DNA from 4 places in the Vibrio sp. NH-UV-68 genome. Region 1 is predicted to be linked to each of the others. Evidence: predicted binding sites of a transcription regulator. Region 1 holds the regulator's gene; each other region holds the start of a gene.

Region 1 (4,190 bases):
GCATGCCACGGTCTTTTTTATCGGTCATTTTAATCAGTGATAGCCACCTAATCACCCGCGAACATATACCCTTCACCGTGAACCGTAACAAAGATTTGTGGATTCTTAGGATCAAACTCCATCTTGGCACGCATACGACGTATCAAGACATCAATGGTACGATCATTCGGCGCATCAACTCGATGGCTTATCATATTCAGAATACGTTCACGACTGAGTACCTGATTCGAGTAGCTCGACAATGCCACCAGCAATTCATACTCAGCTTTAGTCAGTTTAACTGGCTCACCATTGCGACTTAGAGCGCGGCGTTGAATATCAAACGTCCAATCACCGAAGCAAACTATATTATCATTACCTGCTGATGATTTACTTTTATCGCTTGAGTCTCGCGCCGAGGCAATACGCCACAATAAATTTTTCACTCGTACTAAGAGTTCACGTAGTTCAAAAGGCTTAGTCACGTAGTCATCTGCCCCCATCTCTAAGCCAACAATTTTATCGATGCTATCCGTGCGTCCTGTGACCAGGATAATTCCAATGTTAGATTGACTGCGAAGCTCACGTGTTAGCATCAACCCATCTTCACCGGGAAGATTGATATCTAGCATCACGAGATCAATCGCGTTATTACTGAGTGCTTCACGCATTTGTTGGCCACTTTCGGCCTCACTCACTTGGTAACCTTCATGTTGAAAGTATCCAACTAGCTTATTGCGCGTCACTGCGTCATCTTCTACAACGAGGACATGATAGCTCATCTACACCACTTTATTTGCATTGGTCATGGGTCTACCAATTATTCTATTCATAAATAGTCACATTTCTAGTAAACATGAGAGTAAAACCAAGAAAGATGATTTTTTCTTGATTCAAGACAAACCCACTCCTTTATTCATAATCTTTCATATCTACTCTTATGCTGACATATGAGCCATTATCGCTATTCATTTTTATTGGTTACACTAATAGGTAATTATTTTAGGAGTAGCCCCTAGTGCAAGAAACTAAAGCATTTAATGAAAAACGCGCCGAAATCTATTGGTGGTTGTCGAGCCTGTTCGCAAAAGAACTGACCGAGGAGAACTTACAGCAATATCATTCTGCTCAAATTCGCTCTTTTCTTTCAGGGTTAGGAGAAAATGCCGAGCTGAAGCCCGCCGTTGAGCGTGTGGTTGATGCACTCAATCGCCTGATCGACAGGGAAGATTCTCAATTGGAATTAGCAGCCGACTTTTGCGACCTGTTCTTAAAGTCTGACCGAGACTCTGCGCTGCCTTACGCCTCTATGTATATTGGCAAAAATGGCTTGCTTAATGACACCCCCGCCAAAGAGTTAGAAGCGTTAATGAACGAGCATGGCGTCTCAGTTGAACACGGACTCAATGAGCCTGTCGACCATATCGCTATCGTACTCGATTTCTTAGGTCATTTAATTATCCGCTCCAATGAGCTTGAGCAACAACGTCACCTTGAAGACGCGTTAATCCAACAAGCGCAATTTATTCAGGCCCATTTGTTGAGTTGGGTGCCACAGTTCGTTGCGAAGTGTCAAAAACTGGACCAATTTGGTTTCTATGCTGCGATTGCGAGTTTGACCGAAGCGTTCCTTAAACTCGATAGCCACTACTTAATTGGTGATGAATAAAAAACGTTGTGAACTCAGGCATGCCCTTTGCGCGTTTTTTGTTTGCCCTAATGACGTTTGCGGTCTAAAATTGTGACCGAAAACGATAAAAAATTAACGACTAAAATACAAACCGCTAGTTAAGAGCGGTTTTTGTGTTTCTGGTACTTCTGCCTCGATATTCTAAATTAGGATATAACCTTGTGGCAGTCATCGACAGGACAAAACCTATGGCCACTATTAAAGATGTTGCTCGCCTCGCTGGTGTATCAACGACCACCGTCTCTCACGTAATCAATAAAACGCGATTTGTAGCTGAAACGACTCAAGAAAAAGTAATGGAAGCGGTTACTGAGCTAAATTACGCCCCGAGTGCCGTTGCTCGTAGTTTAAAATGCAACACAACTCGAACCATCGGCATGCTCGTCACTCAATCAACCAACCTTTTCTTCTCTGAAGTTATCGATGGTGTCGAGAGTTACTGTTATCGTCAAGGTTATACACTGATCTTGTGTAACACGGGTGGTATTTACGAAAAGCAACGTGACTACATTCGCATGCTCGCAGAAAAGCGCGTCGATGGCATTTTGGTGATGTGTTCCGACTTGACCGAAGAGTTGAGTGAAATGCTTGATCGCCACAAAGACATTCCGAAAGTGGTAATGGATTGGGGCCCTGAAAGCTCACAAGCAGATAAAATCATTGATAATTCCGAAGAAGGTGGCTATCTAGCGACCAAATACCTGATTGACCACGGTCATAAAGAGATCGCTTGCCTAAGTGGACATTTCGAGAAGGCCGCCTGTCAAGAGCGCATCCGTGGCTTTAAGCGGGCCATGACTGAAGCCAATCTAAGCGTAAATGAAAATTGGATCCTAGAAGGCAACTTTGAATGTGATACCGCTGTTCTTGCCGCGGATCAAATCGTTGCAATGGATAAGAAACCAAGCGCTGTTTTCTGTTTCAATGACACCATGGCACTCGGTCTGATGAGTCGCTTGCAGCAGAAAGGTATTCGTATCCCTGAAGACATCTCTGTGATTGGCTACGACAATATCGAACTGGCAGAATATTTCTCTCCACCACTCACAACGGTTCACCAACCAAAACGTCGTGTGGGTAAGAACGCATTTGAGATCTTGCTTGAGCGCATTAAAGATAAAGAGCACGAAAAACGCATCTTTGAAATGCACCCTGAGATTGTTCAACGAAGCACCGTTCGTAACCTCAATAAATAGCCTCTGATTTCACTCAACTGAGTTGTTTAACCTTAGTTGAGTGAACCAATAACAAACATTTATGAGACATGTATCACATATACTTCACATTAATGTGATGCTCTACGCATATTTATTTATCCTTTCAGAGTTCGCAACAAGCCACGAACAGGGCAAACCACTTCGAAAGGGTGGGACGCAAAGCCTCCGGCCTTAAACATTTTATGTCAGGTAGCGGGGTTGCCGATGGCAAATATGCATACCGTCTTAAGACATACCTACAAAGGTATAACATCATATTGACACAGTAACTGCATTTTTTTGCTATTCTCTCGGACCTGAATTGGTGGCGTATATTTATACACCGAGATAAAGACAGCATGGATAAACCTATTTTAAAAGACTCAATGCGATTCTTTGAGCAGCTTGGAAGCATCAAGTCTCGCTCAATGTTTGGTGGTTTTGGAATTTTTGCCGATGACACCATGTTTGCACTGATCGTTAACAACAAACTGCATGTTCGTGCCGATACAGCACTAACGAAACAATTCAAATCTCAAGGTCTTGAACCCTACGTTTACAAAAAACGGGGTTTCCCAGTTGTGACCAAATATTTTGCTCTAGATGACGGCTTAATCGCTGACACAAGCAAAACCTTAGAGATAGCGCGGCATGCACTCAGTGCAGCCAACAAAGAGAAGCAGACTCAGTCGCAAGCAAAACCAAACCGGCTCAAAGATTTGCCTAACTTACGCCTAGCAACGGAGCGTATGTTAAAAAAGGCCGGAATTGACACGGTGGAGAATCTTGAAAAGACGGGGTCGGTTAACGCATTCAAAGCGATACAGTCTACCCACTCTACCGATGTTAACATCGAACTCCTCTGGGCTTTGGAAGGCGCGATAAAAGGCACACATTGGTCTGTCATTCCTCAAAACAGACGCCAAGAGTTACTCAATCAGCTCAGCCACTAAGTTAAATATGATAAAAAAGTCAGCCATTGGGCTGACTTTTTTTGTTTTCAGTGAAATATAAATCTTGCTTTCTCTGTCTTGTCTATTAACACTTGAAACGCATCTGCTTTAAATCAGGACGGAACGTCACAATGAATAAGAAAGTCATCTTTGGTGCCATTTTTTTGGCCTTAATTGTCATCTTGGGGGTCAACTTTGGCCAGTATTTGACCTTGGAAAATGCCAAAGCACAACAAGCAGAACTCGCGGTCTTTATTCACGATAATTTTGCCCTCTCCGCTGCCATTTATTTTTTCGCTTATGTCGCCGCAACCGCTTTCTCGATTCCCGGAGCTGCGGTAGTGACCTTACTCGGCGCGGCACTGTTTGGCT
Region 2 (4,190 bases), 270 kb from region 1:
GTTTGGCTTGCCGCCAAGCATGGCGACGTTCAAGGTGTCGAGCTGAGTAATATTGCCGTTCGAGCTTTTTTTGCAGAGCATTTTTATACTCCGATGGTGATGCCGATTAATGGTCAGCACGAGCTGTTTCAATTCGATGAACTATCGATTTACACCGGAGACCTGTTTACCGCGCCAATAAAACCAGTCGATATTGTTTATGATCGAGCATCGTTGGTGGCGCTGCCACCCGAGATGCGAGTTGATTATGCCAATAGAATCAAGTCATTACTGAATCCTGGTGGGCGTATTTTGCTGGTTAGTTTAGATTATCCGCAACACGAAATGGCAGGGCCACCGTTCTCAGTGGCAGAGCAAGAAATTCACGCATTGTATCCTGAATTTAAAATAACCAAGCTTTATCGTGATGAGGCGAATGAAACTCACCCTAAAATTGCCAACAAAGGTCTGTCTCGATTTGCTGAAGAAGTCTATTTGTTAGAAAGTAACTAGTCGTCGTTGGTCAAAGTGGAATAGATAGAAAAAGGCTTGGTCTCGAACCAAGCCTTTTTCGTGTCTTTGGGTCAATTAATAGATGATTTTAATCTGAGCGGCGCTAGTGACAGCATCTTCAACGGCTTGTTCTACAGTGTCTCGGCGAGTGATTGCGACACCTAAACGGCGGCGACCATCAATGTCAGGTTTGGCAAATAAACGCAACTGGGTTTGTGGCGCCGCTAGGGCTTTATCGAGGCCATCAAATTGTATGTTGTTTGAAGTACCTTGGCCAAGAATAACCGCTGATGCAGATGGTCCATACTGAGTAATGGCCGAAATCGGTAGACCAGTAAACGCGCGAACATGAAGCGCAAACTCTGAACTGTCTTGAGAAAGTAAAGTAACCAAGCCAGTATCGTGTGGGCGCGGAGAGACCTCATTAAAGATCACGCTGTCACCTTTGACAAACAGCTCAACGCCAAAAATTCCGTATCCACCCAAAGCATTAACCACTTTACCTGCGGCATCTTGAGCGGCTCTGAGCGCGATATCTGACATCACTTGTGGCTGCCAAGATTCACGATAGTCGCCATCTTCTTGACGATGGCCAATCGGCGCACAGTAATGAACGCCATCAACGGCACGTACAGTCAGTAGGGTAATTTCGTAGTCAAAATCAATAAAGCCTTCAACAATAACGCGTCCGGCACCAGTACGGCCACCTTGTTGGGCATAATTCCATGCTTTATCAATGTCGTCGGTGCATTTGATTACGCTTTGCCCTTTGCCTGACGAACTCATCACGGGTTTACACACACAAGGCATACCTACGGTTTCGACAGCGGCGCGAAACTCTGGGTAGTTGTCAGCAAAGCGATACGCCGATGTATTAAGGCCGAGCTCTTCAGCCGCAAGGCGACGAATGCCTTCACGGTTCATCGTCAGTTTGGTCGCTTTTGCAGTTGGGACGATGTTGACACCTTTCGCCTCCAGCTCAACCAGTTTATCAGTGGCGATGGCTTCGATTTCAGGCACGACATAGTCTGGTTGCTCTTTATCAATGATGGCTTGCAGAGCGTCACCATCAAGCATATCAAGAGTGTAGCTACGGTGAGCAACTTGCATAGCGGGGGCGTTTTCATAACGATCACAAGCAATTACTTCAAGGCCAAGACGTTGACACTCAATCGCGACCTCTTTACCCAATTCACCCGAGCCCAATAGTAAAACACGTGTAGCTTGACTTGCTGTTGCTGTACCAAACATTTTTAACCCTATCATCTTAAAGGAATAGAAACTGAAGAGAATGATACTGAATATCAACCAAAAAGCAAACGTTTGCTTTTTGCTGTAATTGGTTTTTTTGGCTACAAACGAATGATGTTTATGATATGACAAAGGCGCTCGTTTGAGCGCCTTCGATGTTAAAACTGATCGTTTAAATTTCTAGGTATGACATTGGAATATCGGGATTAAGGGCTTCCAATGTTGATTGGGTGGTTGCCAAGTGACTGATGGTACCTTCGGCAACTTCTACTAGTGCCGCTGACTCGATATCCTCAAGGGTTTGACGATCGAGCAAAAGTTGAATTAAGGCCACTTGTAGCGGAGGTAAACTTGGGTTGAACGCGGCGTTTTCAGCGTATGCGCCTTGATATACTTTGCCATCGCGCATTCTTAACGCTACGCCACTTAAGTTATGGGTATAAGGCGCATGACTACGGTTAAGTGCAGCAAGCGCTAACTGAATAAGCTCGTCTTGATCGTCACTGTGTTTACCATGATCAACCTGCGCCATCAGAGCGGATTTGATACCGAGATCTGCCGGACCAAATGACTCAGGTAAATACGCTTGCAGCTTTTTACCATCGCGTTGTGGCAGTTGTATTTCAAGCTGATCGGCGGTCGATAGCTCGTTCATGAACTGGCGGCAGTGGCCACAAGGGCTAAAGTTAATCGTGATGTCTTTAACACCCTGTTCGCCTTTCATCCAAGCGTGGCTGATAGCTGATTGTTCCGCATGCACGGTTTGACCCAACTGCACGCCCAAAAATTCAACATTGGCACCAAAATAGAGTTTGCCGGATAGGCCACGAACAATGGCGCCAACATAAAAGTTTGATAGTGGGGCATAAGAATAAGCCGCCGCAAATGGCAATAATGCAACACGAAGATCAACGTCTTCTAAGCCAGATATTGTGAGTAGTTGCTCAAATTGCTCTGAAGATAAGGTCGCGTCAAAATCGTCAGCAAGAATAATGGGTGATAGAAAATCAGCGACGTTTTTTGGCACTTCAGATAGCGCCTGTTCAATGCGGCTTCTCATAGTGAATCCTTTAATCTGCATAATGGATATCTAGAGTCTATACCTTTAATTAGATTTAAACTCCGATACTGGTATTTCATTTTATGTAACGAGAAGATTAAAGCAGAGATATAGATCACAACAATGAATGCAATTTGCATGTTTGTTACATAATTAGAGTGAGCTCACACATGATAACGATTACAAAAGTACATCACTGAGCGTAACGAGCCACGCAGGGTGGCTCAAACGGACTTAAGCTGAAATCCAAAGTGCTAAAGAGAAGAAAGATGGAGCAAGTATTGAGGTAATCACACCACATACCACCAGCGCCAAAGAACTGAACGCGGCATCTTGAGGATCTTTCTCTGCGCACGTTGCGGTTCCCAGAGCATGAGAGACCGTGCCCATGGTTAATCCCTTGGCAATCGGGTGAGTAATATTTAAGACGTTGTAGATTGGGTAGGCCATGATCGCGCCAAATAGACCGACGATCAGCACCAATATTGCCGCAATCGCAGGTTCTCCACCTAAGTGGCTAGAGACTTCCATTGCAATCGGTGTCGTGACCGATTTTCCGAGTAAACTGGCAATCAAGCTTAAATCAGCCTGCATATAGACCGCAATCATACTGGCGCTTAGCATCGACATGACACTACCAACACCACACGCCAACATGATAATACGCCAGTTCGCACGGATCTGTGGGAGTTGTTCATAAAGGGGAAAAGCAAGTGCCACGACAGCGGGTTGCAGTAGATAGTTAATCCAAGTGTTGTCCGAGTAGTAGGTCTCAAAAGGTACCTTGAAATAGGTCAGTATTGGGATCAAGACTCCAAGGCTAATCAACAGTGGATTCATGAAGGGGCTTTTGAATTGCTTGCATAACCAACGTGAAGCAAAAAAGACAACAATAGTAATAAGTAGCCACATTATTGCTGCCCTCCTTTCAATATCCGGTCGAGCATTAAGCCCAACAGTACCAAGACAATCAAAGTACCACCAACGGCACTGGCTAAAATTGGCCAAGCGTTGGCTAACAACATATCAGAGTGCTCCATCAAACCTACGCTGATAGGAACAAAAAGCAGCACCATATATCGAATAAATAGCGTCGCGCTAGGTCTTACCCAGTCAGGTCGCACTAAGCCACTGGCCATCAGACCAAATAAGATCAGCATACCGATAATACTGCCGGGGATAGCGGTGTCGAGTAAGTGTTGAATATTGATGCCAGCAACAAGGCATAAAAATATCAGCGCCATAGAAACAGCGTACTGAAGCACGGTTTTGGTCATAGTAAATTATCGTCCAACGTCTATTACCTAGTTAAATAAGCGGTTATTTAAACAGGTACAAGCTTTGACATTTAGCGCCAAAGCTTTTATTTATCAATTACCTAACGCCT
Region 3 (4,190 bases), 240 kb from region 1:
CACGAAAAAGAGTATGTGGTTCGTGTTGATAAACCGATCAGCGATGACTTCATTAAGAAAATGGGGAATGGGGTCAATATCCTCGATACGGTGACGCTGCCTTGCAAAGTGAGCAAAGAGACCAAATACTCATTTCGCATTGTGCTGACTCAGGGGTTAAACCGTCAGATCCGTCGGATGTGCGAGGCCCTGGGTTATGAAGTGTTCAAGCTGCGTCGAGTTCGCATCATGAACATCACCTTAGATGGCATTCCCAACGGCCAATGGCGCTACTTGAGTGACAACGAAGTTGCCGAGATTCTGGCGATGTGCGAAGGTTCGGTGAGCACCGAAGAAGCCTCTAAGATCAATGCTAAAGGGCAACGAATTCGTCGAGCCACCGATGCTAAATTGTTTGACAGTCGTGAAGAAAACCACGATTCAAAAGCACGCCGTAACCAACAACAGCGAACCTTTAAAGGTCAAAATGCTGATGAGTTCCGCCACGCCCCAAACTCAAAAAAAGGTCGCAGTGGAGAAGCAAAAAGCAAACCAAACACTGGTAAAAGCTTTTTTAAGTCTGACACAAATAAAGCGCCATCACGTCCAACCAACAAACCACGCAGTGGCGGGACGTTAAGTTTAAAAAAATAGCCGTGATGCTTAAAACGAAAAAGGGAGCCGAGGCCCCCTTTTTTAATCAATTCGGTTAAATTACTGAGTACCGAAGATCTTATCACCTGCGTCACCAAGACCAGGAACAATGTAGCCTTTATCGTTCAGCTTCTCATCAATAGCTGCCGTGTATAGCTCAACATCTGGGTGCGCTTTTTCGAGTGCTTCAATACCTTCTGGCGCAGCAACTAACACTAACACCTTGATTGACTGACACCCTTGCTCTTTTAGCAAGTCGATGGTTGCGATCATCGAGCCACCCGTAGCAAGCATTGGGTCAACAACTAACGCAATACGTTCATCAATGTTTGACGCTAATTTGTTGAAGTAAGGCACTGGCTCAAGTGTCTCTTCATCACGGTAAATACCAACAACACTGATACGTGCACTTGGCATATGCTCAAGTACGCCGTCCATCATGCCAAGACCTGCACGCAGAATAGGGACAACCGTTACTTTCTTACCTTTAATTTGGTCAACTTGTACCGGACCATTCCAACCTTCAATGGTTACTTTTTCCGTTTCAAAGTCCGCTGTTGCTTCATAAGTTAGCAGGCTACCGACTTCAGTAGCGAGCTCACGAAAGCGCTTAGTGCTGATGTCACCTTCTCTCATTAGACCAAGTTTGTGCTTAACAAGAGGATGTTTTACTTCAACAACTTTCATTTCGATCTCCGGATCTAAGGTAAAATTTTATTAAACTTGCAGATTATAAACGATTTCGTCAAAAAATTCTGCTTCTATCGGCAACAAAAAAAGTTACGCAAACGTTTGCTCTTTGTCTTTAACCACTGTTAGAATAGCGCCGTTTTCATATCCAACTTTAAAACAGAGGACTTCCCTGTGAGTGCTGATAACACATCTCTTAGCTATAAAGACGCTGGCGTTGATATCGATGCAGGCAACGCGCTTGTTGACCGTATAAAAGGTGCTGTAAAACGTACACGTCGCCCTGAAGTAATGGGTGGTATTGGTGGCTTTGGCGCGCTCTGCGAACTGCCAACTAAATATAAGCAACCTGTGCTGGTCTCGGGCACCGACGGTGTGGGCACTAAACTGCGTCTTGCATTGGATATGAAAAAACACGACACCATAGGCATCGACCTTGTGGCGATGTGTGTTAACGATTTAATTGTTCAAGGCGGAGAGCCGCTGTTCTTCCTTGATTACTACGCCACTGGCAAACTTGACGTTGATACCGCAGCTGACGTGGTTTCTGGTATTGCTGACGGCTGTGTTCAGGCTGGCTGTGCACTTATTGGTGGTGAAACAGCAGAAATGCCGGGCATGTACGAAGGCGAAGACTACGACGTCGCTGGCTTTTGTGTCGGTGTGGTAGAGAAAGAGCAAATTATTGATGGTACTAAAGTAGCCGCGGGCGATGCGCTTATCGCTGTAGGTTCTAGCGGTCCACATTCAAATGGTTACTCGTTAATCCGTAAGATCCTTGAAGTTTCTGGCGCTGATAAAAACGAACTGTTAGCTGGCCGCACCATCGGTGAGCACTTACTAGAACCAACCCGCATTTATATTAAATCAGCCCTTAAAATGATTGCAGAGCACGATATCCACGCGATCTCGCACATTACTGGTGGTGGTTTTTGGGAAAACATTCCTCGCGTACTGCCACAAGGCACTAAAGCTGTCGTCGATGGAAACAGCTGGGAGTGGCCTGTCATTTTCAATTGGCTACAAGAGAAAGGCAACGTCACCACACACGAAATGTACCGCACCTTTAACTGTGGCGTTGGTCTTGTGATTGCCCTACCAAAAGATCAAGCAGATGCTGCCGTTGCACTATTAAAAGCGGAAGGCGAAAATGCATGGGTCATCGGCGAAATCGCAACAGCTCAAGCCGGCGAAGAACAAGTAGAGATCAAATAAGCATGAAGAGTATCGTTGTTTTAGTTTCCGGAAATGGCACCAACTTACAGGCGATCATTGATGCCTGTAACAGCAATATCACCAACGGCCGTGTCACCGCTGTCTTTTCAAATAAAGCCAACGTTTATGCGCTAGAACGCGCAGAAAAAGCCGGTGCAGGTGCGCACTTCCTCGATTCTAAAGCATTCGATACTCGTGATGCTTTTGACCACGAGTTAATGAAGCAGATCGATGAGTATCATCCCGATGTCATCGTCTTAGCTGGTTATATGCGAATTTTGAGTGGCGAATTTGTCCGTCATTACATGGGCCGAATGATCAATATTCATCCGTCACTGCTGCCCAAGTATCCTGGTCTTAACACTTATCAACGTGCTATTCACGCGGGTGATGAAGAGCATGGTACCAGCGTTCACTTTGTCACAGAACAACTTGATGGTGGGCCGGTTATCTTGCAAGCCAAGGTGCCAATTTTTGACGAAGACACGGTTGAAACACTCACAGAGCGCGTGCAAAACCAAGAACACCGAATTTACCCTATGGTGGTAAAATGGTTGGTTGAAGAGCGTTTGACAATGAAAGACGGCAAAGAAGCCTACCTTGATGGCGAACGACTCGGAATGCACGGTTACGCGCAAGAGTAGTCGCAAAAAATTCCGACCCGAGGCGAGCGTTTGCTCGCCTTTTTTGTCTCTATTACTACAGCGCTTGATTGAGCCGCAACCTGTGCAACTCGAACGTCAGGTAAATTGGTTAGATTAACATCAGATCAAGCTAAGCCTTGCGCTAGGACAAGTGAACACTTTGAGTTTCCAACACAGGGTGTGTATATTTGAGAGCAGTTATCATTTATTGGAGTGGAAGTGATGCAAGTATATGACTGTTGTGGACTCGTTCGCGAACTTTATGCACAAATTGGCAGTGGCGATCAAGGCTACATCCCACAAGCAATCACATGTGCGGTAAAAACGCTCAACGATATTGCTGCGGATGAATCTCTAACGAAAGAGACTCGCGAAAGAGCAGCTTTCGCGGCGGCAAACTTACTGATTTCCGACTTCGAGGACAAGTAATGAACCTAGCAAACTTCGAGTCTATGGATCCGGTGATGCTAATGAGCATCGTCAATATGAAGTTACGCGATGACTTTAACGGTGACTTAGACCAACTGGCGACGTTCTTTGACATAGACCGAGACGCCTTAGAGAGAAAACTCGCAACCGCAGGGTTCGACTTTCTTGTCGAGGTTGGCCAGTTTCGTTAATTGTGCACTTGCCTAATCAATATAAAAAAACCGCCATTCCGGCGGTTTTTTTATGATTATCGGCTTACTCTTCGTCGAAGAAGTCGTCTTCTTCAGTCAATTCGGTTTCGCTTGCCGCTTTTGATTCGGCAATACGGCGCGCTTTTTTCTCAGCGGCTTGCTTAGCCAAACTCTCTTCACGTTCAACACGAACTTTACGCGCTTCACCTTTGCGCTCGTTGCGCGTCGCTTGGTTTTGCACAAAGCCCGCTAGTTCTGTTTCAGCCCAAACTTGCGCCTCGGCTTCCGTAGCAAAGCCCGTTTCACGTTTTGATACAGCGGTTTTACGCGACGTCACTTGACGGGTGATCTCTGCACACCATCCATTGCGCTTTTCGGTCACACGGAT
Region 4 (4,190 bases), 1.4 Mb from region 1:
GCTCCTCGCCTGTACCGCAAAGCTCGTCCGGGAGCTAACTACAAGTGGTCGTTAGAGCTGTTACAAAAATTCAAACAGCAACACCCTAATATTCCGACTAAATCAGGCTTGATGATGGGCTTGGGTGAAACCAAACAAGAGATCGTAGAAGTTCTGAAAGATTTACGTGCACATGGCGTAACAATGCTGACTCTCGGTCAGTACCTTGCTCCGAGCCGTCACCACTTACCAGTCGAGCGTTATGTGCCACCATCAGAGTTTGATGAACTCAAAGAAATCGCGCTTGAACTAGGCTTTACCCACGCAGCTTGTGGCCCCTTTGTACGTTCTTCGTACCACGCCGACCTTCAAGCACAAGGCGTTGAAATTAGCTAAACGATATTCAACTCTAATAAATAAGCTGACTAATAAGTCGGCTTTTTTTATATCGCTTATTGAATGAAACTGCACTCTTATATAGTCTAACCACTAACCGATATCTATTCGTACAATAATTAAACAGACCATCCAAGGATCTCCTATGAAAACATTTGGACTGATTGCGTTAACGGCATTAGTGGCAGTGACAGCGGGGTGTGCTTCAAACACCGATCAAGATAACTTCCGTGAAGCGTCATTCGAATTGTGCAACACCGAAGTGGATATTTACTCAGTCAGTGATGATGGCCGGGTACGTATCGTCTGTTCGGATGGTTCTAAATTTGCCCTGACCAGTGAAGAAACGCTCAGCACAATGCGAGATATCAATATCGACTATTGTGATGGTGAAGGGTTAGGTAAGTTTAATGAAAGTAGCAAGTACTACTCGTTTAGATGTAAGTCAGGCACTTTGCTGAGCCTGCCAAAGTAACGGGCAACCCAAAGTCAGCGACAAAAAAATAGCCTCCATCGTGGAGGCTATTATGATCTTGTGCAGAGTAATTAAGCGTAAACAGGTAGGCGCTTACAGATCGCCAGAACTTTTTGTTTGGTCGCTTCAACTACATCTTGTTGACCGATGTTATCTAGAACATCACACATCCAATTCGCAAGCTCTTTCGCGTCTTCCTCAGTGAAACCACGACGAGTGATCGCCGGTGTACCAACACGGATACCTGAGGTCACGAATGGGCTACGTGGATCATTTGGTACTGAGTTCTTGTTAACAGTGATGTTCGCAGAGCCAAGTGCCGCGTCAGCATCTTTACCTGTGATGTCTTTGTCGATTAGGTCAACGAGGAACAGGTGATTTTCAGTACTGTTAGAAACAATCTTGTAACCACGCTCTTGGAACTGGCCGACCATTGCTTTCGCATTTTTAACAACACGTGCTTGATAGGCTTTAAACTCAGGCTCCATCGCTTCTTTGAATGCCACCGCTTTACCAGCAATAACATGCATTAGAGGGCCACCTTGACCACCAGGGAAGACGGCTGAGTTGAGCTTCTTGTACATCTCTTCGCCAGCATTTGACAAAATCAAACCGCCACGAGGGCCTGCTAACGTTTTATGTGTTGTTGTCGTAACAACATGGGCATGAGGAACTGGTGTTGGGTATTCACCAGCAGCAATAAGACCCGCAACGTGCGCCATATCGACAAACAAGTAAGCGTCTGCCTTGTCAGCGATTTCACGCATGCGCTTCCAATCAACGATTTGAGAATACGCAGAGAAACCACCGATGATCATCTTCGGCTTATGCTCTAGTGCCAGTGCTTCCATTTCGTCGTAGTTGATTTGACCCGCTTCGTCGATACCGTAAGGGATAACGTTGTAGTGTTTACCCGAAAAGTTAACCGGTGAACCATGAGTCAGGTGACCGCCGTGTGCCAAGCTCATACCAAGAACCGTATCGCCAGGATTAAGCAGCGCCATGTACACTGCACTGTTAGCTTGAGAGCCAGAGTGTGGCTGAACGTTGGCATATTCACAGCCAAACAGCTGACAGGCACGATCAATCGCTAATGTTTCCGCCTTATCAACATACTCACAGCCGCCGTAGTAACGCTTGCCTGGGTAACCTTCAGCGTACTTGTTGGTGAGCTGGGAGCCTTGCGCTTCCATTACACGTGGGCTGGTGTAGTTTTCAGAAGCGATAAGTTCAATGTGTTCTTCCTGGCGAAGAGTTTCTTCTTGGATAGCTGCGAACAGTTCCGCATCGTAATCCGCGATGTTCATATCACGCTTTAGCATCTGTATCTCCTGACTCAGATTAAGACTTAATGTGGCAAAAAAACTGACATTTGATCCTTATAATTTGCGCATTTATTGCCGCGCAAACGTTTGCATCAAGCTAATGACGCGCATTCTACATAATTTGATCTGGGTCATAAAGAGAAAAATTCACTTTTTCTCATGCAGTTTTTTCATAATGCTTTACGAAGAATATCATGTTGAGCATTTCTCTCGCCTTAAATCAAGAGAAGTGTCAATTTTGTCCTTTACACTCCGTAAAACCATGATTACATAGGTTTACCTTAAATTTCACCCCCAAGCTACCGAAATCCTTATTTTTTACATAGTATGCACGCCATTATTTGCTCGATAAATTTAAAATTGATGGAAAAACACTCACGTAAAGAAGATTGGATCGCAATTCTAACTGGCACTTTTCTCGTCGCCCAAGGCTTCTTCTTCCTCCAGTCCGCCTCACTCCTTACCGGAGGGACCGCAGGGCTGGCGCTTCTTGCAAGCCAAATCACCACTTTATCGTTGGGAACGCTCTATTTTGTAGCCAACAGCCCTTTCTATCTACTGGCTTGGCGACGCTTTGGTGCCCGTTTTGCAGTCAATAGCGCGATTTCAGGTGCACTGGTCTCTGTTTTTACTGATCATCTCTACCTTGTGATCAGTCTCGAAGCCATCAATCCGGTTTACTGCTCTGTGGCGGGTGGTTTGCTGATGGGTTTGGGCATGCTAATTCTGTTTCGTCATCGCTCGAGTTTGGGTGGTTTCAATGTGTTGTGTCTGTATATTCAAGATAAATTCGGTATCTCGGTAGGAAAAACTCAACTCGCGATTGATTTTTCGATCTTGCTCGGCTCACTGCTATTTGTCTCACCTCAAACTATCTTGTTATCGATTATCGGTGCTGTCGCGCTCAACCTCGTACTCGCGATGAATCATAAACCGACTCGCTATTCAGTCAATTACGGCTAATAACTTACCCCCTCAAATCCAAGTTATAAAAAAGCCCGCATTTATCGCGGGCTTGGTTCTATCTATCTTGTCTTCTGGGTTAACTGAGCTCACCATGTGATGCTCGCGCTTTTACATCAAGATCCAGTTCTTTATTCAGTTCGGCCTCAACATGACCAGGTGACTGAGTTCGAGCAGACACTAGACGATACATCGCCGGAATGACGAACAAGGTAACCAAAGTGGCAAAAGCCATACCAAAGAAAATCACCGTACCGACCGACACACGGCTCTCATAACCAGCCCCCGAAGAGAGTATCAATGGAATCGCTCCTGCAAGCGTCGTAAAGGCAGTCATCATGATCGGACGTAAACGACGCGCTGACGCATCAATGATCGCTTTTTCAAATTCAATGCCACGATCACGCAACTGATTGGCAAACTCAACGATCAGAATACCGTTTTTAGTCACCATACCAATCAACATAATCATGCCGATTTGACTATAGATGTTTAGCCCTTCTCCCATCACAAACAGACCCAAGAAACCACCAAAAACGCCCATAGGTACCGTCAACATCACCACCAAAGGATTGATAAAGCTTTCAAACTGGGCAGCCAATACCAGATAAGCCACCAATAAAGCGAGACCAAACACCACCAGCACACTCGATTGATTCTCTTTATAATCTTTTGATTCGCCTGAATAGCTTACCGAAAGATCGCCTGGCAGCATCTCAATCGCTTGCTGATCAAGATAATCCAACGCTTCACCCAAGGTGTAACCTTCTGATAAGTTAGCCGTAATGGTTATCGACTTTTGCTTATTGTAGTGCGATAAGCGAATCGACGACGCAACCTCTTCAATCTTGGTTACGGCATCTAATGTCACCAACTCACCTGAAGAGGTACGCATATAGATTTGGCTCAAATCGTCAGCATTGTTAAAGCTGTTTTCATCACCACGCAGATAAACATCGTACTCTTCGCCGCGCTCGACAAAAGTGGTTTCACTTTTACCGCCTAACATAATCTCTAAGGTATCTGAAATATCCTTAACGCTGATGCCAAGT

What was found. The regulator PurR, encoded in region 1, represses purine synthesis genes. The targets are predictions, from matches to a motif close to TNANGNAAACGTTTNCNTNA.
Region 2: a site for PurR is predicted at 1,804-1,823, ahead of purT (formate-dependent phosphoribosylglycinamide formyltransferase). Genes of this name have one in related genera too.
Region 3: a site for PurR is predicted at 1,414-1,433, ahead of purM (phosphoribosylformylglycinamidine cyclo-ligase). Genes of this name have one in related genera too.
Region 4: a site for PurR is predicted at 2,251-2,270, ahead of glyA (serine hydroxymethyltransferase). Genes of this name have one in related genera too.

What each region holds. Positions count from the first base shown of each region.
Region 1 is NZ_CP134975.1:1,020,056-1,024,245, reverse strand. Features, by position in the region: gene torR (two-component system response regulator TorR) at 48-761, opposite strand; gene torD (molecular chaperone TorD) at 998-1,648, shown strand; gene purR (HTH-type transcriptional repressor PurR) at 1,858-2,865, shown strand; cyclic di-GMP riboswitch class I at 3,007-3,092, shown strand; gene ViNHUV68_RS04780 (TfoX/Sxy family DNA transformation protein) at 3,225-3,818, shown strand; gene ViNHUV68_RS04775 (TVP38/TMEM64 family protein) at 3,950-4,190, shown strand, end outside.
Region 2 is NZ_CP134975.1:1,290,048-1,294,237, forward strand. Features, by position in the region: gene ViNHUV68_RS06040 (thiopurine S-methyltransferase) at 1-492, shown strand, start outside; gene purT (formate-dependent phosphoribosylglycinamide formyltransferase) at 568-1,743, opposite strand; gene cdd (cytidine deaminase) at 1,916-2,803, opposite strand; gene ViNHUV68_RS06055 (CidB/LrgB family autolysis modulator) at 3,038-3,715, opposite strand; gene ViNHUV68_RS06060 (CidA/LrgA family protein) at 3,715-4,080, opposite strand.
Region 3 is NZ_CP134975.1:784,956-789,145, reverse strand. Features, by position in the region: gene rluF (23S rRNA pseudouridine(2604) synthase RluF) at 1-633, shown strand, start outside; gene upp (uracil phosphoribosyltransferase) at 694-1,320, opposite strand; gene purM (phosphoribosylformylglycinamidine cyclo-ligase) at 1,498-2,538, shown strand; gene purN (phosphoribosylglycinamide formyltransferase) at 2,541-3,182, shown strand; gene ViNHUV68_RS03700 (YaeP family protein) at 3,405-3,611, shown strand; gene ViNHUV68_RS03695 (DUF4250 domain-containing protein) at 3,611-3,802, shown strand; gene ViNHUV68_RS03690 (DUF3622 domain-containing protein) at 3,867-4,190, opposite strand, start outside.
Region 4 is NZ_CP134975.1:2,380,241-2,384,430, forward strand. Features, by position in the region: gene lipA (lipoyl synthase) at 1-375, shown strand, start outside; gene ViNHUV68_RS10870 (hypothetical protein) at 521-850, shown strand; gene glyA (serine hydroxymethyltransferase) at 922-2,172, opposite strand; gene ViNHUV68_RS10880 (YitT family protein) at 2,539-3,138, shown strand; gene vexH (vibriobactin export RND transporter permease subunit VexH) at 3,218-4,190, opposite strand, start outside.